Regions from separate parts of the Sphaerisporangium sp. NPDC049003 genome, predicted to be linked through region 3. Evidence: riboswitches for the same ligand, from Rfam matches in the RefSeq annotation. Region 3 holds a riboswitch; each other region holds the start of a gene.
The links. A riboswitch is a leader RNA that binds a small molecule or an ion and turns the genes downstream of it on or off. The one in region 3 is predicted to bind cyclic di-AMP.
Positions count from the first base shown of each region.

Region 1 (4,770 bases), on a different contig from region 3:
CCTACCGGCTGGCCGGGGTGATAGAAGAACGCCCGCCGTCACCCGAGGACGCCGACCCGCAGACACGCCTGCTCGCCGCGTGGGGGCGCGGCGGCTGAGACGGCGCACCCTCGTCCTGATCTCACCACCCCTCGACTCCGGACGACAGGAACGGTCAGCGGGAGACCGGCCGCTTGCCGTGGTTGGCCTTCTTCTTCCTGCGGGCCTTGCCCTTGCGCGCGCGTCTTCCCATCTCGCGGTCCCCTTTCCGTGCGGCTCGTCCACCCACACTGCTCCCGGTCGCGGAGCCGTACAAGGCCCAAACGTCAAAGACGCGCACCGCGTCACGTCATACCCGCGGCGTCCCCGTTGTGAGCTCTCCGCCATCAATTCTCAACATTGGACCGTTAGTAACGTGCGATAATTTGTTGGAATCTGTTGAAGAGGAGAGCACGATGCTGGCCCAGCAACGGCAGCAGGCGATCCTCGAGCGCGTTCGCAGGAACGGCGCGGCACGGGTCGCCGACCTGGTCCGCGAGCTCGGGGTGTCCGATATGACCATCCGCCGCGACCTGGAGGTCCTGGCCGAGCGCGGGCTGATCGAGAAGGTGCACGGCGGCGCCACGGCCACGGGCGCCGGGTCCACCGAGGAGCCGGGGTTCGCGGCCAAGTCCGTGCGCCAGCAGGCCGAGAAGGAGGCCATCGCGCGCCGGGCCGCCGAGCTCGTACGCCCCGGCACCGCCGTGGCGCTGTCGGCGGGCACGACCACGTGGACGCTCGCCCACCATCTGGCCGACATCCCCGAGCTGACCGTCATCACCAACTCGGTGCAGGTCGCCGACGTCTTCCACCGGTCGGGTCGTCCCGACCAGACCGTGGTGCTCACCGGAGGAGTGCGCACTCCGTCGGACGCGCTGGTGGGCCCGGTCGCCGTGGCCGCCATCCGCCGGCTGAACGTCGACACGCTCATGCTCGGCGTGCACGGCATGAATTCCCGGGCGGGGTTCACGACTCCCAACCTGCTGGAGGCCGAGACGAACCGCGAGCTGGTCGCCGCCGCGCAGCAGCTCGTCGTGCTCGCCGACCACACCAAGTGGGGCACGGTGGGCATCAGCACGATCGCCAAGCTCGACGAGGCCCACGTCGTGATCAGCGACACCGGCCTGCCCGAGGAGGCCAGGTCGACGCTGTCCGACCAGGTCGGCACCCTGATCCTGACCGACCCCGCCGGTGCCCCGCAGGTGGTGGCCCAGTGAAGCGCACGGCCACCCGCCTCGCCGACGGCCGCGAGCTGATCTACTTCGACCGCCGCGACGACGCCGACCGCGGCGCGCCCGACACCCGTGAGCTGCCGCCGCGCCCTCCGGCGTCCGAGCTGCGCCACGACCCGGTCATGGACGAGTGGGTCGCGGTCGCCGGTCACCGGCAGAGCCGTACGTTCCTGCCTCCCGCCGCCGAGTGCCCCCTGTGCCCCTCGGCTCCGGGCCGGCCGACCGAGATCCCGTCCGCCGAGTACGACGTCGCCGTCTTCGAGAACCGGTTCCCGTCCTTCAGCTTCCACACGGGCGACTACGAGCAGGTGGGCGGACTGAGCGAGGTACGGCCCGGCCTCGGCCGCTGCGAGGTGGTGTGCTTCACCTCCGAGCACGGGTCGTCGTTCGCGACGCTCTCCCCCGACCAGGTCGACCTGGTCCTCACGGCCTGGGCCGACCGTACCTCCGAACTCTCGGCGCTGCCCGGCGTGGAGCAGGTGTTCTGCTTCGAGAACCGGGGCGCCGAGATCGGCATCACACTGTCCCACCCGCACGGGCAGATCTACGCCTATCCCTACGTGACGCCCCGCACCCGGCAGATGCTGGCCTCCGCCGAGCGCTACCGGGACCGCACGGGTGGCAACCTGTTCGCCGACGTGCTGGAGGCCGAGCGCAAGGACGAGACGCGCCTGGTGGCGGCGAACGACTACTGGACGGCGTTCGTCCCGGCCGCGGCCCGGTGGCCGTTCGAGGTGAACGTCTACCTGAACCGCCAGGTCCCCGACCTGTGCTCGCTGGACGCCGAGGAGCGCGCGGCGTTCGGCCCTCTCTACACCGAGGTGCTCAGGCGGCTCGACGGCCTGTTCGGCGTGCCGATGCCCTACGTCGCGGCCTGGCACCAGGCCCCGGTCCGCACAGGGCGCGACCTGGCCTACCTGCACCTCCAGCTGTTCACCATCCGGAGGGCCAAGGAGAAGCTGAAGTACCTGGCCGGTTCGGAGTCCGCGATGGGCGCCTTCGTGAACGACGTCCTCCCCGAGGAGGCGGCCCGGCTGCTCCGGTCCCAGGATGACCTCGGGTGATTTCCACCTCAAAGTCGCCATAATCAGGTCTTTACCACTACCATCCATCGCACACCGGCCGCATCGGCCGGTGCGCCTAATCCCAGGTGTCCCGCCTGGGAACCGGGGACCCAATGGTTCTTGGGGTGAATCCACTTCGTGGTAGGGCGACTCCGGCCCGAACCCGTCAGCTAACCCGGTCGGCAGATGGAGAGGAGTGGGCTCTGCCCCCGACTTCGGGCCGCTACGTCTACGTGGCCGCCAGCGTTCTGACCGCGGCCGGGCTCTTGCTCGGCCAGACGACGGCGGGAAACGCCGCCCCGAAACCCTCAGAGAAACAGCTCAAGTCGCAGCTTGCCGACCTCGGCAAGAAGGTCGACAAACTGATCGGCGAGTACAACGCCAAGCGCGTCGCCGTCGCCAAGGCCAAGGCGGCCGAGAAGTCGGCACGCGAGCGCCTGCGGAACGCCGAGACCGACCTCAAGGCGGCGCAGGAACAGGTCGGCGACATCGCCCAGCTCCGCTACCAGGCGGGCGGCCTCGGCATGGTGGGCGAGCTCATGTCACCGGGCTACGGTGACGCCGCCATGCTCCAGCAGCTCCAGGCCGAGCAGTCGGCCAAGCTGGTGGGCTTCACCTCGGCCAGGGACGCCCGCAAGAAGGCCGCCGACGACGCGGCCGATCTGACCAAGCAGCTCCGCGACGACGTCGTGGAGGTGACCGCCCAGCGCAAGGACGCCGAGAAGCTGATCGGGCAGATCAAGGACAAGCTCGACCAGCTCGTCCCGACCGCGCCGGGCAAGCGGGCGAACGGGTCATGGGCTCCCGAGCTCCCCACCGGCGGCGACAACATCACCCCGAGGACGCGGCTGATGCGCGCCGAGGTGAAGGACCACTTCTCCCTGAGCTTCCCGGTCGGCTGCTACCGCGCGGAGAACGACGGCGGTGAGCACCCGCTGGGCCGGGCGTGCGACTTCATGCTGAGCTCCGGCGGCGCGATGCCCTCGGCCGCGGAGGCCGCGCTGGGCGACCAGGTCGCCGCCTGGGTCATCAAGAACGGCCGCAAGCTGGGTGTGAAGTACGTGATCTACAAGCAGCGGATCTACAACCTGGGATTCCCCGGCTGGCGGGCCATGTCGAACCGCGGCGGCGTCACCGCGAACCACTTCGACCACGTGCACGTCTCGATGTACTAGCCACTCCCGGCCCGGCCCGGCTCGGCTGAAGGCCGGCCGGGGCGGGGCGGGGCGGCCGGTCAGCCCGCCAGGCGGATCGGGTTGACGATGTCGGCGTAGATGAGCAGGGTGCCCATCACGAGGAGCACGGCCGCCATGGCGTAGGTCAGGGGCAGGGCCTTGGCGATGTCCACGTACCCGGGAGCCGGACGCCGGCGGACCCGGGCGTACCCCCGCTTGAGGCCCTCCCAGAGCGCGCCCGCGATCTGGCCGCCGTCAAGGGGCATCAGCGGGATGAGGTTGAACAGGCCCACTGCGAGGTTCACTCCGGCGAGAAGCTGGAGCAGCCCGGAGATCTTGTTCTCGACCGGGACGGGGGCCGCGGCGATCTCGCCGCCGATGCGGCCCGCGCCGACGACGCTCATCGGGCTGTTGAGATCGCGCTCACCCCCGCCGAAGGCGGCGTGCCAGACCCCGACGAGCTTCTCGGGGAACCTTCCGAGAGCCTGGGCACTGCGTTTGGTCACGTCCCACATGACGCCGGCGACGTAACCGGGGCCCTGCTTCTCAAGGACGACGGTGGCGCTGACGCCCAGGTAGCCGACGGCCTTGTCGATCTTCGCCGGGTCGTCGATCGACGGGCGGTCCTGCGCGATCAGGTTCGCGTTGAGCGTCATGGGCTTGCCGCCGCGCTCGATGCCGATGGCGATGGGCCCGGCGCCGTGCATCCGGATGATCTTCGTCGCCTCCTCCCACGAGGCCACCTGCTTCCCGCCGACAGCGACGATCTTGTCGTTCACCCGCAGCCCGGCGGCCGCGGCGGGGCTCCGCGGGTGCGAGGGAGTGCACTTCTGGCCCTTCGCCTGCTCGGCCTGGGTCATGACGCACTCGGGGATCCCGGCCACGATCGGCTTGGTGACCTGGACGCCGAACCCCATGATCACCACGGCGAACAGGGCGAAGGCCAGCACGAAGTTCATGGCGGGCCCGCCCGACATGATGATGGCCTTCTGCCACCAGGGCTTGCGGTAGAAGACCCGCTCGCCGTCACCTGGCCCGACCTCCTCCAGGGACGCCTGGCGGGTGGTCTCGATGAGCCCCTGCCACGGCCCCGTGGACATGCCGCGCAGCTTGGTGGGATCGGCGTCGGGCTTCGGAGGCAGCATGCCGATCATGCGGATGTAGCCGCCGAGCGGAATCCACTTCATGCCATATTCGGTCTCGCCGCGGCGCCGCGACCACATGGTGGGCCCGAAACCCACCATGTACTGCGTGACCTTGACCCCGAAGATCTTGGCCGGG
Region 1 is NZ_JBICTU010000023.1:53,394-58,163, forward strand. Features, by position in the region: gene ACGFIV_RS24675 (TIGR03086 family metal-binding protein) at 1-98, shown strand, start outside; gene ACGFIV_RS24680 (50S ribosomal protein bL37) at 155-232, opposite strand; gene ACGFIV_RS24685 (DeoR/GlpR family DNA-binding transcription regulator) at 435-1,235, shown strand; gene galT (galactose-1-phosphate uridylyltransferase) at 1,232-2,314, shown strand; cyclic di-AMP (ydaO/yuaA leader) riboswitch at 2,378-2,513, shown strand; gene ACGFIV_RS24695 (hypothetical protein) at 2,548-3,489, shown strand; gene ACGFIV_RS24700 (site-2 protease family protein) at 3,549-4,770, opposite strand, start outside.
Region 1: it holds a riboswitch for cyclic di-AMP, as region 3 does, so the genes downstream of both, ACGFIV_RS24695 (hypothetical protein) here and ACGFIV_RS23290 (CHAP domain-containing protein) in region 3, are expected to answer to the same signal.

Region 2 (4,770 bases), on a different contig from region 3:
CTTGGCGTGGCCGAGCTCGTGGGCGACGACCAGCTCGACCTCGCCCGCCGGCGCCCGCAGCAGCGTGTCGTACACGACGATGCGCCGCGTCGCCCCGAACCCGGAGACGTAGGCGTTGAGCGCGGTGGTCCTGCGGGAGGCGTCGGCGACCAGCACGTCCTCCACGGGGACGCCGTCGCGGTTCGCCATGGCGATGAGGTCGTCGCGCAGCCGTCCCTGCGGGAGCGGGGTGAAGTCGTTGAACAGCGGCTCGACGACCACCGGGTAGACGAACGAGGCGACCACGGTGAGCAGGAACGCCCCGGCCGCCGCCGGGACCCACCAGCGCCGCGGCGCCCGGCGCGCCAGCCAGACGACGGCCAGCACCATGATCGCGACCAGCACGGTCTGGACGCCGAAGGTCTTGAGCCGATCTGCCGACCACGCGGGCCAGTGCTGCGTGGACAGGCCGAAGGCCCGCAGGCGGGTCTCGTACCACATGCCGAGCGGCCACTTGATCAGCAGGCTCACGGCCGAGAGCGCGAGGACGCCGAGCAGGACGCGCAGCCACCACGGGCCCCTGAGGCGGCCCACGACCCACGCGCCGAACGGCGTGAGGACCAGCACGCCCGCCACGACCAGCGTCACCGCGAGCGAGAGGTACACAGGGACGTTCACGGCGGCGTCGAACGCGGCCGCGCGGGCGATCTGCCCGGGGGTGAAGTCGCGCGCGGGATCGGGCGTCACGGCCGGGGCGGCGCCCGGCAGGGACCGCCACGGCGTGGTGACGGCGACCACCGCGGCCACGGCCACGCCGAGCGCGACGAGCGCGATGCCCGCCGCGCGCGCTCCCCCGCCCGTGCGCACGACGCCGCGAACCTCCTCGATCAACCCCGCCACGTGACAGCCCTCCTCACCCGGCCGCTCACGGCACACCTCGGGCGCACCGCCCCCGTGGCCACCGGCCCGCAGGCCCCGCGACTCCGGCACGCGGCCGCCGTGACCACCGGCCCTCTCCCCTCGCCCGCGCCGCGCCTCGGGCGCGCCCGCGGCGTCACGAGAGCTCACTCCGGACGTACTCACGCCAGGCGGCGGTGAACTCCTCCGTGGTCATCCCCAGAGCCCGGCCGAGCGCTGTCCGCGGGTCACTTCGCATGGACTCACGGTAGAGGGTCACAAGGGCACGCTCGCCGAAGCGCCCCGCGACATACCGGCAGGCGAGCCACGCCTCCTCGTACGCCTGCGCCAGGCGCGCGGAGCCGGCGGCGAACGAGGACGGGCCGGGTAGCGCCGCAGGCGGGCTCCCCGCGCGCACCTCGGCGGCCAGTTCCGCCGCGGCCGTCGTCACGGGGATCCCCGCGCCGAGGTAGCCGACGTAGTCGGCGAACCCCTCGATCAGCCACTTGGGGGTGTGGCCGTCGGCCGCCGCCCCGGTGGCGACGTGGGTGAGCTCGTGGGCCAGGACGACGTCGCGGCCCGCGTCCGTCAGGCGGGCGAAGGAGCGCGGCTCGATGATCACGCGATCGGTGCCGGCCACCGCCGCCAGCCCGCTCACCGTGGCGGGCGCGGCGAGCCGCGCGGCCTGATCGGTGGTCGCGGGGACCAGGATCAGCGGCCGTACCGGCCCCGCGACCCGGGCGACGGTCAGGGCCGCGCGGTCGGCCCTGCGGGCGAGATCCGACAGGCCCGCAAGGCCCGACAGGCCCGCGAGGCCCGGTCCGGCCGGGGCGCCCGCGCCGCCCTGAGCGCCGCCCGGCCGGCCGATGACCAGGGAACGCTCGCCCTGGACCACCTCGGCCCCTGACCAGATCTCGGGATGCTCGCGGATCACCGCGTGCGCGAGGGACAGCGGGCCGCCGGCGCCGGGAGGACCCGTCAGCGCGGCCAGCAGCCCCGCCAGTGCGGCCCAGAGCCAGACGACGCGCATGCGGGCAATCTACCCGCTGCCTCCGGCGAACCAGGCCCGTCCCGGGTACGGCCGGGAGACGTCTGAAGGCCCGTCCCGGGAAAGGCCGGGAGGTGTGAAGGCCTGTCCCGGGTGCGGCCGGACGGGTGAAGGCCCGTCCCCGGTACGGCCGGGACGCGCGTGGGCCTGTCCATGATCCGGAGGGTCAGGGCCGCCGGGGGACCGGCCGGGGACGCGCGAGGGCCCCGTCCGCCTCGATGGAGGTGGACGGGGCCTTCACGGCCGTCGCGTGGTCAGCGTGCGGGCGGGGAGGCTTCCCGGGAAAGCGGTCCTGGGAAGTCCCCTGGCACGCGGGTCACGCTCCGGGGCGGACGGCTCCGACGAAGCTGACCTTGCGGTAGCCGTTCAGCTTGTCGATGCGCACCCTCGCACCGCTGTGCGGGGAGTGGATCATCTTGCCGTGCCCGACGTACATGCCGACGTGACCGAGACCGCTGAAGAACATCAGGTCGCCAGGCTTGAGGTTCTTCCAGGAGATCTTCTTCTTCACAGAGCGGAACTGGCTGGCCGCGATGCGAGGAAGCTTCACGCCGGCCTTGCGCCAGGCGTACATGACGAGGCCTGAGCAGTCGAACGAGCCGGGGCCGCTGGCACCCCACCGGTACGGATCGCCGAGCTGCTTCTTGGCCGCGGAGACGGCCGTGTGCGCCTTGATTCGCTGCCTGGCGGCCTTGCTCAGCTTGGAGGAGCTCTGAGGGGCGGCCACCGTGGCGGCGTCAGCCGCCGTCGCCTGTATCGCGACCGCCCCGGCGGAGGCCGTCATGGTGAGCACGGCACCGCCGAGGGAGAGGCGGGCGAAGCGAGACAGACGGGGGTTTTGCGTGGTGCTGGACAGGATCGCTCCTTGGTTCTTCCACTCACGCCTACCGGGTTAGCTGACGGATTCGGGCTTGGAAGTCGCCCTACGGCGCCAATGGCGCCGATTCACCCCCTGACCCCACATTTAGGGCCAATTGGGTCCCCGGCTCCGTGCTCCTTGCCGCACGGATTCGGCAGGTCACCGCTGCCCGCGGTCCTGATTCGCGCCTTGTTTTCGACGGCGGTGACCAATGGATTCGTTCTGCTGGCGCCGGTCGGCCGACCGGCTTTGCTCACGACGGCATGGCGTGCTCGCCGCGGGCCAGAAACTACACAGATCCTCAATTGGAGGCAAAGCCTGAGCCAAGTCCGTAGATCAAATAGGGGTGATCAATAACGGATATCCCCTGCAAACCAGGGGCCTCGTTTACCTAAATGTGATTCCCCTCACATATCCCGAAACAGCACCAGTTGTGAGTCACATCCGTCACTCCGGCCCCACGCGTCGGCGATCTTCCGCAGGGGCCTGGTTCCGCAACCGCTCTTTCGCAACAGCTCTTGCACAGCAGTTGTTGCGCGTGTCAGCCTGATGCCATGGACCAAGAGAACATCCGCACGATCACCGACTCACGGGTGCTGGCCGCCCTGGCGCATCCCCTGCGGCGTCGTCTCATGGACGTGCTGAAGGTGGACGGCCCCTCGACGGCCAGCATGCTCGCCGAGCGCACCGGTCAGGCGGTCGCCAACGTGAGCCACCACCTGCGGGTGCTGGGCGCCAGCGAGCTCATCGAGGAGGCCCCCGAGCTTGCCCGCGACCGCCGCGAGCGCTGGTGGCGGCTGGTGTCGGCCGGGGTGCGCTGGACCACCGCCGACTTCGGCGGCGACCCCGCGTCCGCCGCCATCGCGAGTGCGGCGGAGTCCCTCAACCTCGACCACCACGTCAACCTCGTGCGAGCCTGGTACGCCGCGGGCGAGGACGAGCGGGCGATGTGGCGAAACGCGCCGTTCTCCACCGACAAGTGGCTGCGGCTGACCCCGGCCGAGCTGAGCGAGATCGAGCAGCAGATCAACGACCTCCTGCGCCGGTGGGCCACCCGCGAAGTGCCCGACGACGGGGAGCGGCGCGACCCGGTGTTCCTGTTCGCCTTCGGCGTCCCGGGGCAGCCGTGAGCGGAGCCGTCACCAGACCCCCCGCCCCGGGCGCCGTCCGCCGCCGCAGAGGCGGCCTGCTGCGCGACCGCGACTTCCGGCTGCTGTGGGCCGGAGAGACCGCCAGCGGCTTCGGCAGCACCCTCACCAGTGTGGCCCTGCCACTGGTCGCGATCACCGTGCTGCACACGAGCACGTTCTTCGTGGCCCTGCTGACGGCGGCGGCGTGGCTGCCCTGGATGATCATCGGCCTTCCCGCCGGGGCGTGGGTCGACCGCCTCCCCCGGCGGCCGGTGATGCTGATCTGCGACGGCGCCTCGCTGGTGCTGTTCCTCAGCGTCCCGGTCGCCGCCTGGTGGGGCCGGCTGACCATCGGCCATCTGCTGGCCGTCGCGCTGCTCGCCGGCACGGCGAAGGTGTTCTTCCAGACCGCCTACCAGGTCTACCTTCCCGCGGTGGTCCGCGACGCCGACCTGCCGGAGGGCAACGCCAAGCTCCAGGGCGGCGAGTCGGCCGCCCAGGTCGTGGGCCCCGGCGTGGGCGGCATCGTCGCGCAGCTCTTCGGCGCCGTCACCGGCCTGCTGGTCGACGCGGCGACGTTCCTGATCTCTGCGCTCTGCCTGCTCGCGATGCGGACCCGCGAAGCGCCCGTCAGCCGGGAACGCCGGTCGGCCACGCTGAGGCGGGAGATCGGCGAGGGACTGGCTTTCGTCGCCCGTGACCCCTACCTTCGCGTGCTCACGGTCTTCGGGGCCGTCAGCAACCTCGCGCTCATCGGGTATCAGTCGATCCTCATCGTCTTCCTGGTCCGCGAGGTCGGCGTGAGCTCCGGCACGGCGGGCGTCCTGATCGCGGCGACCAGCCTCGGCGGCGTGGCC
Region 2 is NZ_JBICTU010000010.1:187,264-192,033, forward strand. Features, by position in the region: gene ACGFIV_RS13725 (M48 family metallopeptidase) at 1-1,047, opposite strand, end outside; gene ACGFIV_RS13730 (hypothetical protein) at 1,034-1,906, opposite strand; gene ACGFIV_RS13735 (C40 family peptidase) at 2,241-2,708, opposite strand; cyclic di-AMP (ydaO/yuaA leader) riboswitch at 2,791-2,950, opposite strand; gene ACGFIV_RS13740 (helix-turn-helix domain-containing protein) at 3,338-3,913, shown strand; gene ACGFIV_RS13745 (MFS transporter) at 3,910-4,770, shown strand, end outside.
Region 2: it holds a riboswitch for cyclic di-AMP, as region 3 does, so the genes downstream of both, ACGFIV_RS13735 (C40 family peptidase) here and ACGFIV_RS23290 (CHAP domain-containing protein) in region 3, are expected to answer to the same signal.

Region 3 (4,770 bases):
TCTTGTCCAGGATCAGCTGCTGGTTCTTGTCGAAGTAGGTGACGTTGCCGTTCTTGGCGGCCTCCTGCGACAGCACCACGTTGTAGATGGTGTTGACGCTGTCCACGAACTTGGCGTCCTTGACCTTGGCCTGGAAGTCCTCGCCGGCCTTGACGAAGGCGTCCCAGCCGCCGCTCCACAGCTTCGAGACCTCGTCCCGGTCGGTGGGCAGTCCGGCCTTCTTGAACAGGTCCGTGCGGTAGCAGATGCTCATTCCGCCGACGTCGGTGCCGAGGGCGAACAGCTTGCCCTCCGAGTTGATGCCGTTCTCCCACTTCCACGCGGGGAAGTCGGCCTGACGGCTCTGCAGGCCGTACTGACCGAGATCGGTGAAGAACTGGGGCCGGGCCTTGGCCAGGCCCATGCCGCCCTCGTCGATGCCAATGACGTCACCGGCGCCGGTGCCGGACTGGAACCACTGCAGCATCTGGGGCCAATAGACGTTCTCGAAGCTGTCGGTCAGGTTGTTGTACTTGACCTGCACATTCGGGTGCTCGGTGTTCCACTTCTCAACGGCGGCCTTGTAGCCGAAGTTGGTGCCGCCGCCGAAGGTCTGCAGCGTGAGGGTGATCTTCTCAGCGGGTGCGGCCGATGACGAGCTGCCGGCGGTGCTGCCGGTGTCGCTGGACGAGCACGCGGTGGTGATACCGAGCGCGGCGGTCATCACCGATGCGACCGCGAGCATTCTGCCGCGGCGCATGTTGTTCTTCATTCCGGACCCCTCTCAGGTGGTTGCCCGATCGTTGGGAGGTGGCATCGAGGGCCGGCCCCGACAGTCGGGCCCCGCGATGTGCTGGATCCCTCAGTCGTGATCCCGCGAGGGCTTCCTCGCGAGCGAAGTTTGGGAGCGCTCCCACGAAGAGTCCCCGATAGGCAATGCTGACGTCAATATGCTGAAACCTAACTGTTACTCCTGGGGCTGTTAGGAGCTTGAAATCAGACGTTGAGCGCGATAAGGGCCATTGGAGTTATTGGGAGCGCTCCCATCGCTACTGGCACAGTCGGGCGCAAATCATCCATGCGCCACGGCTCACACAAGATCATCAAGGTCCCAGGGCCCGGAAAGCCCGATGCCGTACGGCCGGCGGAGTGGGTCGCCGGCCGTACGGCACCGGGGTGGACGGGCGTCCTCCATGGGAGGGGAAGGGCGCCTTCGATGGTCCGGAGGGGCGACCCCCTGCGAGAGGGGCGCCAGGGAGGTGGTTGTCAGGCGGCGTAGCTCGGGTAGCCGTAGCCCACGACCTGGGAGGTCGGGCGGGTACGGATCTCGACCTTGCCGTTGCCCGTGTTGCCCTCGACGGTCTTGATCGTCCCGTCGCCGTTGTCCTTGACGACGAAGCCGACGTGGTCGATGTCGTCCAGGCTCTTGCCGCGGCCCCAGTCGAAGAAGACGACCGCGCCGGGCCTCGGAGTGCTGCCCCAGCGGTCCTGGGACGCGAACCACTTGGCGTGCGCGACGGTGTAGGCGTCGGTGCCGACGGTGTCCTGCATGCCGAGCTGGGTGCCGACCCAGGAGACGAACATGTCGCACCAGGCGGCGTCGGCGTACCCGGCGATGGTGCCGCTGTCACGGGCCACGGTCTCCCTGGCCCTCGGAGTGCTCATGTACCAGGAGTGGAACTTGGTGCCGCCACCGGCGCTGTTCTCGGAGATGCCGACCTGTCGCTCCGCGAGGCTCAGCAGCTGCTCGGCGGAGACCCGCCTCACGGATTCCGGAGCCTGCACGGTCATGGGCGCCTCGGCGCCGGCGAGGTTGTGGATCGTGTCGTCGGCGGAGGCGTTGGCCGCGAGGGCCGTGCCCGTCACCGCCTGGGCGAGGACCAGGCCGCCGAAGGCGAAGGCTTTGAGATGGTTCTTCGGGGCGTCCAGAAGCCGATGTATCGACATTGACAAGGGGATACTCCTTCTTCCAAGCCGCCTACCGGGTTAGCTGACGGGTTCGGGCGTGGAAGTTCGCCCTACGGGATCGTCCGTGGGAGTGACGATCCCGATTCACCCCAGAGGAGGTGGGTCCCCGGCTCCGCGCGATGCGGACTCGGCGTAGCGCGTAGCGGCGGGAGAGGGATCTCCGCAGTGGACCGAGCCGCGCTGTGCAATCTCCACGGCACGAGCGGGGTACTCAAACGGGCAGTACCTGTGCCAGGAGTCCACTCAGAGTAATACATCGGACAAACACATGCAAACAGGACAAACCTCTGGGCTATGACGGGGGACTGGAGGGCAAACCTGCCTTGACCGCGCCGGGGCCGGTGGCCTCCGGGCTGGGGTTCACCCGCCTTGACCTGGGTACGGAGGAGCGCTCCTGCCGCCGGGCGCGACCTCGGCGCCATCGGCGGCACCGGTGCGGAGAGTCGGGATGAGCCGGGCGAAAGTGATAGTTGTGATGCCTCGCACCGCTGGTGTCAAGCGGGCTGGAGTGACGAGGGCACACGGATGGTGCGTGAGGCACGAGGCACCGGAGGTCCGCCTTGGGAACCGGGATCTCCGGCACCGACCCCGCGGAAGGGAGGCGGCCCGGCCGGACCACAACGAGAACAGCGAGACCTGGCTGATCCGTCGTTGTCCTCCGTTCATCGGTTGTTCCCCCCTGCGTCGGGTCACCCGGTTACGTTGCTTGCGTCGTGAAAGTGTCAATGCCCGGCGTGGAGAGGAACGGTCGAAGCCGCGTGCGGGAGCAGGTGCCGGCCGTAGCCTGGGTGGAGTCGCCCCTCCAGTTGCTGTGCGCGGTCGAGGCGCGGTACGCCGGGGTCGTCGGGGCGGGCACGCGCGTGGTGACCCGCGCCAAGCTGCCCGGGCTCCGCGTCACCCGCACGGAGCTGACCACCCTCGACCTGCCCGCCGGGCTGGAGATCGAGACCGCCGAGGGCGGGATGCCCCGTCCGGGCCGCGACTCCGCGTGGGTCCTCGGAGACGCCTTCTCCGGCAGGATGCAGCTCACCTCGCTCACCGCCGCGCCCACGCGCATGGTCCTGGTGGACGACGGCCTGGCCACGATCCGCCTCCTTGAGCTGCTCACCGCGAGGCTCGGCACCCCCCTCGTGCGCGCCCGCGCCAAGGCGAGCCCGACGCGGCGGATGCTGGGGGCGGCCGCCGCGATCCGGCTGCGGGCCGCCGCCCGGGCCGGACGGCTCACCGTGTTCACCGCGCTGCCCGTGCCCGCCGAGCTGGCGAAGGCCGTACGGGAGATCGGGGCCGAGCTGGTGACCCACGACTTCGCCTGGCTGCGCTCCCAGCCCGCGGTCGCCCATCCCCGGCCCGCCGAGAGCACGGTCGTCCTCGGCACGTCGCTGGTGCGAAACGGGCTGATCCACCGCGACCGCTACCTCGCCTGGCTCTTCGCCCTCAAGGGGCCGCTGGCCTACTACCCGCACAGGCGGGAGGACCCCGGCGACCTGGCGGCCGTCCGCGGCCACCCGGGCGTCACCGTGTACGACGGCGGGGTCCCCGTCGAGATGACCCTGCGGGACCTGCGGCCGGGGCAGCGGGTGCTGAGCCTGCCCTCCACGGCGGTCACCTCGCTGCGCGTCCTGCTGTCGGCGCGCGGCGTCCCCGTGGAGACCGTGGAGGTCCCCGACGACTGGTGGACGCCGACGGCGACGGTCTCCCTCCGATCACACCTCCAGATGTTCGCGCACGAAAGGGCTTCTCCTTGACCCGGGTTCTCGCTGTGGCCGATTCGGACTCCTACCTGAAGTGGGCGGCGGGTCTCCTCGACCAGCTCCCCGCCGGGTGGACGTCGACGCTGGCCGTGGTGCGCACGCCGATCGTCCCGTCCCCGGGTCAGATCGCCGCCGCCGTCAACGGGACGCGGTTCGACACCGAGGAGCCGCCGGCGGTGGTGCCGGCGCGGGGCCTTCGCCGCCTCGCCGAGCGGATCAGGCCGGACGTCGTGCTGGTCTCCTGCACGGGGCCCGTGGTCGACGTGCTGGTGAGCGAGGTGTTCGACGGGCTGAGCCCCCGCCCGGTCTTCGTGTCGGGCCTTCCTGGCATCTCGATCCCCGCGACGGAGAAGGCCTGGCTGTACCGGGGCGGATGCGATCTCTTCGTCGTGCACAGCGGCAGGGAGGTCGAGGAGTTCGCCCGCATCGGCAGGGAGCTGGGCGCCGAGGGCGAGATGGCGCTCGCCCGCCTGCCCTACCTCGACCACGCCCTCGCCCGCCCCACGTCCGCCGACCGGCTCGTCTTCCCCTCGACGACCGGGCGGCCCGGCCCCGCGCCGCTCACCGCGCGGGCCGTGCCGTCCGAGGCGGGCGAGACCGGGCCGTCCGAGGCCGGCGAGACCGTGGCGGAGGAGGGCGGGAGGCGGGTGGTGTTCGCGACCCAGGCGAAGGTGCCGAAGCGGCGCGAGGAGCGGGAGGGCATCCTGCTCGCCCTGGCCCGGCTCGCCGAGGCCCGCCCCGACCTGGACGTGGTGGTCAAGCTCCGGGCCCTTCCGACCGAGCGCCAGACCCACAACGAGCGGTACCACTACGAGCGGCTGTGGCGCGGGCTCGTCGAGACGGGCGCGGTGCGCGACGGCGGCGTGAGGTTCGCGGCGGGCGCGATGCGCGAGCACCTCTCCGAGGCGGCGGCGTTCGTGACGGTCAGCTCCACGGCGGCGCTTGAGGCGATCGCGGGGAGGGTCCCGTTGCTGGTGCTGTCCGACTTCGGGGTGAGCGCGGAGATGATCAACCTGGTGTTCGAGGACAGCGGATGCCTCGGCACCCTGGAGGAGCTCACCCGCGGCGAATT
Region 3 is NZ_JBICTU010000021.1:123,744-128,513, reverse strand. Features, by position in the region: gene ACGFIV_RS23295 (extracellular solute-binding protein) at 1-751, opposite strand, end outside; gene ACGFIV_RS23290 (CHAP domain-containing protein) at 1,246-1,926, opposite strand; cyclic di-AMP (ydaO/yuaA leader) riboswitch at 1,941-2,090, opposite strand; gene ACGFIV_RS23285 (hypothetical protein) at 2,706-3,692, shown strand; gene ACGFIV_RS23280 (DUF6716 putative glycosyltransferase) at 3,707-4,770, shown strand, end outside.

Region 4 (4,770 bases), on a different contig from region 3:
GATGGAACTCGAGAACGGGACGGCGCAGGACTTCCGGAGATCGTCATTCTGCAACCCTGATGGTGGCTGCGTCGAGGTCGCTCGCGGCACGCGCGGGGCCGCAGTGCGCGACGCCAAGAACCCGGCCGGCGCTGTCCTCGTCTTCACCGAAGAAGAGTGGACTGCCTTCGTCCGCGGCGTCCGCGCCCGTGAGTTCGACTGAGACCGTGTCTCAGATGGGCGCCCTCCATCAAACTCTGACCGATCTGGTGACACCCGGCGAACAGGAACTCTTGCGCTCAGAGGCCCTGCGTCTTCGCGCTAGCGCGGACACCCGGATACGGCGGGACCCAAAATTGGTGGATGACGCCCAACTAACGAGCCCGGCCTCCGGCTGGTACACCTCCGGCGGGGATGTCCGCTGGGACCTGCACCAACGCACTCTGGTGGACCGGCTCGGTGGAATGCTGGGCCGTTCCGTGCAGGCTGTGGTGTCGTCCTATCTGTACTACGGGCGAGGCGACTTCATCGGCCTGCACACCGATCAAGGCGCCTGCCAGCTCACCGTGCTGGTTCTCCTGGACGGGACCGCAGGTCCGCTCTGGGTCCATCCTGAGCTCTGCGGACTGTCAGCCGCCGAGTTGCTTCAGCACACCCGTGAACATGGCGTCTGTCCGCCTGGTGGCGTCGCCGTTGACTTAGGAGACGGCCCGACCCTACTTCATGGCCAGCTCCTTCCTCACCACCGTTCCCCTCACGAAGACGACAGGGAGATCGCCCTGGCGGCCTTCTGCTACGAAACCGCCGCCGATTGACCGGCGTAGGGCGGCTCATGACGATGGATCGGCACCATGGCCCCGTGCAACGGCGCCGCCGTGCTCGGACTCAGTGTCGAAGCCCCGGGACACTCGCGCAGGCCGCACAGCTCATTGAGCAACGCCACCATCGACCACAATGATGACCCGCGGCGGACGCAGGGTGGTGATCGTTGATCGGCCGCTTGCGGTTCATCTCCGCCTACCGCCTCGTCTACGGGGTCAAGCGGCTGTGCCGGGTGTGAACGTGGCGCGCAGCGCCTTCTACGCCTGGCTGGGGCGGGAGCCGGCCGGCGCGGGCCGTTGAGGACGAGCGGATCGTGGAGAAGATCCGGCGCTTTCATGACGCCTCGGGGGGACGAACGGCTCGCCGCGGATCACCGCGGACCTGCGTGATTCCGGGGAGCGCGTCAACGCCGAGCGGGTGGCCCGGTTGATGCGTGTGCATGGCATCGTCGGGCTGCATCTGCGTAAGGGCAGGCGGACCACGATCCCTGACGAACTCGCTCCGCCGGTCCCTGACCTGCTCAAACGTGACTTCGCAGCCGGTGGGGTCAACCGGAGGTGGTGCGGGGACATCACCTATCTGCCGGTCGGTGACTCGTGGATGTATCTCGCGACGGTGATCGATATCGGGTCGCGGCGACTGGTCGGCTGGTCGATCGCCTACCACCTGCGGACCGAGCTGATCAGCGACGCGTTGAAGGCGGCGGTCGGAGCGCGAGGCGGCCAGGTCGACGGCGTGATCTTTCATGGTGACCGCGGCTGTCAGTACACCTCGGCCGAGTTCGCGGCGCTCTGCGACGGCTGTCGGATCCGCAGATCGGCGGGCAGGACAGGGACGTGCCTGGACAACGCCCTGGCGGAGGCGTTCAACGCCACGCTCAAGCGTGAACTGCTGCAAGGGGGACAACGATCATGCCGGAGACCCGGTCGCGACCAAAGAGCCCACAACGACCCCACACAGGCCCGGAAATGACTGTGGGCACCCTCCGTCAAGTGGAGAATGCCCAGGTCATCGGCCGGTGCCGTGGTGCGCCGCCAGGGACTCGAACCCCGGACCCGCTGATTAAGAGTCAGCTGCTCTAACCAACTGAGCTAGCGGCGCGTGACTACGGTGACTTTAGCAGTCCTGGCCAGGCTCCGCACATCCTCAGCGGCGATGTGGGGCTTTTCAGGTGGTTCCCCACAGGGCCCACGCCGGGCGTGTCGCGCGGAGGCCTCCGGGTCAGCCGGTGGCGAGGACCACCGGGGTGGGGGGCGTGGCGGGATTGGTGTCGTAGACGCCCCACGCGCCGTTGGAGAACGGGACGGGGTAGTTCTTCTTGCCCACGCCGTCGCCCCACTTGGTGATCACGTAGTCGACCTTGATGTGTCCGGCGGCGAAGCCGGTGACCACCAGGGAGGAGTTGTTGAAGGTACCGCCGGTCAGCTCCGCGAAGGTCTTCCCGTCGATGTCGAGCATGACGCCGCTCTCGGACGGGATCCCCGGGCCTCGGTCGCCGATGAAGAACGGGGCCTTCTTGTCCTTGTAGACGACGTATCCCTCGGTGCCGAGAGGCCAGCTGGGGCTGGCGAACAGGCCCTTCTGCATCGGCTTGCCGATGGCCGGAAGTCCCGTGTCACCCATGCGTCCTGAGGCGTCGTCCCAGAAGTACGAGGCCCTGGTGGAGCCCTTGAGCAGCATCGGCTTCTCGGTCTGGACCGCGACGGGGTTCAGGGGCTTGTCGTCGGCGTGCGCCGAGACCGTGGCGCAGACGGCGGTGGCGCAGGCGAGGACGACGCCGGCGACACCGGACGTCCATCGACACTTGGGGGTGATCTTGAAAGGAGGCATGGGAGGATAGGATCTTTCATCAGAAGACAAGGGGACCCGCGCTCCGAGTGGTCAGGAGTTCGGTGCGGGGGGTGGAAAGCGCTCTCAGGGTGAGGCGAGGCTTCGTGGGGTCCATCGCGGCGCTGAGCGCGCATTCGTACGTGGTCGGTCAGCGGTGGCGGCTTGCCACCATGTGTCACAGAGGGCGTAGATCGCTCGCGTGCACGGCTGCTACCAGCCGACTTGTCCGCCGCTTCTGACGGCGAGATCCGGGTCTAGGGTTGCCCGGTGCAATGACTGCTCGGAGTGGGGTGCTCCACTCGGGTCTCCTCTCCAATCACGTCTACCGGGTTAGCTGACGGGTTCGGGCTTGGAGTCGCCCTACCGCTCACGCGGATTCACCCCAAGAGATTTGGGTCCCCGGCTCCCCCGGGCCTGGTGTGGCCCTGGAGATTCGACACTTGGGGCGGCGGCCTTCGGACTGAAGACCAGGTCACCGCCCCTTTCGTGGTTGAAACCTTACCCACCGAGTCAGGACAAAGCAAACGAAAGTGCTACAAAGCATTATTAGATCTACCTTCGCACCACAAACCCCTATATTTCAGACATCGGGGCTTATAGAGGACGTGCGGCGCGACGATCGGGGAGATCAGGGGAGATCAGGGGCCGGGAGACATGAATCGGGGCCGGACAGTCCCCCGCCTGTCCGGCCCCGATCTTCACGGTCCAGCGCCGATGCCTTCCCCCAAACGCATCGGGCGGTCCCGCTGTACGGACGCGGTCCCCCACCGCGTCCTTCTGGCGAAAAGCTCTGCGGCGCCCTCTCGGGCGGCTGGTCGCATCCCCCTTGACCTGCCTTAACACTACATACCGGGGCCTGAGCTACTCGTCATCGCCGGGTATAGATTCGGTCTAACTCGCTGGGATGACCGGGTACGGCCGGACCCGCCGGGCCAAGCGGCTATTCGGGCAGTTCGACCTTGACCTCGGTGCCCCTCTCCAGGGAGCGGCTGACCGTGCAGTGCCGCTCGTGGACCCGGTGGGCCACGGCGCGGAAGACCTCGTCCGCCTCCGCGTCTCCCTCGGGCAGCTCGACGTCGTACGTGATCGTGACCGGGCCGAGCAGCGTGGGCTCGGCCTTCTGGGCCTCGACCGTCATCGCCAGCCGTACGAGCCTGTGCCCGCGCTGGGCGGTGAGCGGCTCGACGGTCACGATGTTGCAGCCTCCGACCGCGGCGAGCAGTAGCTCGACGGGGGTGAAGACACCCTCCTCGTCACCACTGCCCATCGCGACCTCCGCTCCGCGCGCGTTGCGCGCCACGAAGCCGTTGTCAGTACGCTCCACATTCACCGATGCCATGCTCTGGAGCCTAGAGCCGGCGGGGAACGCTCAGGCGTCGGGGTGCTCGGAAAGGTAGGCGAGGTAGACGGGACGCAGCGCCTCCCCGAGCTCGCCCTCACCGGAGGCCATCGCGTCGCTGAGCAGCGCCGACACCCGGCTGAGATCGTTGGCCGTCTCATCCCCGTGACCGCTCGCGGCCTCGGCCGCCGGGATCACCTTCAGCAGTTCCCACAGGAAGCCGAAGTCACCGTGCGCCACGGCGTAGCGCACCGCCCTGTCGTGGAGCTCCTTGGGCGTCAGCGACTGCAGCTCGTCCTGGTCCATTAAGGCTCACCCCCTTTATGGCCCTTTCCCCGTGATCAGGGGGATATGCACGTTAGGCCAGTCGAACGATCATCTTGCCGAGGTTCTCCCCTCGGAGCATGCCGATGAAGGCGTCCGGGGCGTTCCGCAGCCCCTCCACGACGGTCTCCTCGAAGGTGATCTTGCCTTCCTGGAGCCACCCGCCGACCTCCCTGATCATGTCGGGCCTCCGGTCCGCGTGGTCCCCGACGATGAAGCCGCGCAGCGTGAGCCGCTTGCCGACGATCTTGAAGAGGTTGCGCGGGCCGCAGACCGGCTCGGCCGCGTTGTAGACGGATATGGCCCCGCACGCCGCGGTGCGCCCGTAGCGGCGGAACACCTCGATGGCAGCCTCCAGGTGCTCGCCGCCGACGTTGTCGAGGTAGACGTCGATGCCGTCGGGGGCGGCCCGCCTGAGCTGCTCGACCACCGGCCCCTCGGCCTTGTAGTCGAACGCGTCGTCGAAGCCGAGCTTC
Region 4 is NZ_JBICTU010000026.1:83,829-88,598, reverse strand. Features, by position in the region: gene ACGFIV_RS27150 (DUF397 domain-containing protein) at 1-202, shown strand, start outside; gene ACGFIV_RS27145 (hypothetical protein) at 216-794, shown strand; partial or broken gene ACGFIV_RS27140 (IS3 family transposase) at 1,162-1,773, shown strand; tRNA gene ACGFIV_RS27135 (tRNA-Lys) at 1,826-1,902, opposite strand; gene ACGFIV_RS27130 (hypothetical protein) at 2,023-2,631, opposite strand; cyclic di-AMP (ydaO/yuaA leader) riboswitch at 2,935-3,080, opposite strand; gene ACGFIV_RS27125 (OsmC family protein) at 3,572-3,970, opposite strand; gene ACGFIV_RS27120 (hypothetical protein) at 4,001-4,276, opposite strand; gene ACGFIV_RS27115 (NADP-dependent oxidoreductase) at 4,329-4,770, opposite strand, start outside.
Region 4: it holds a riboswitch for cyclic di-AMP, as region 3 does, so the genes downstream of both, ACGFIV_RS27130 (hypothetical protein) here and ACGFIV_RS23290 (CHAP domain-containing protein) in region 3, are expected to answer to the same signal.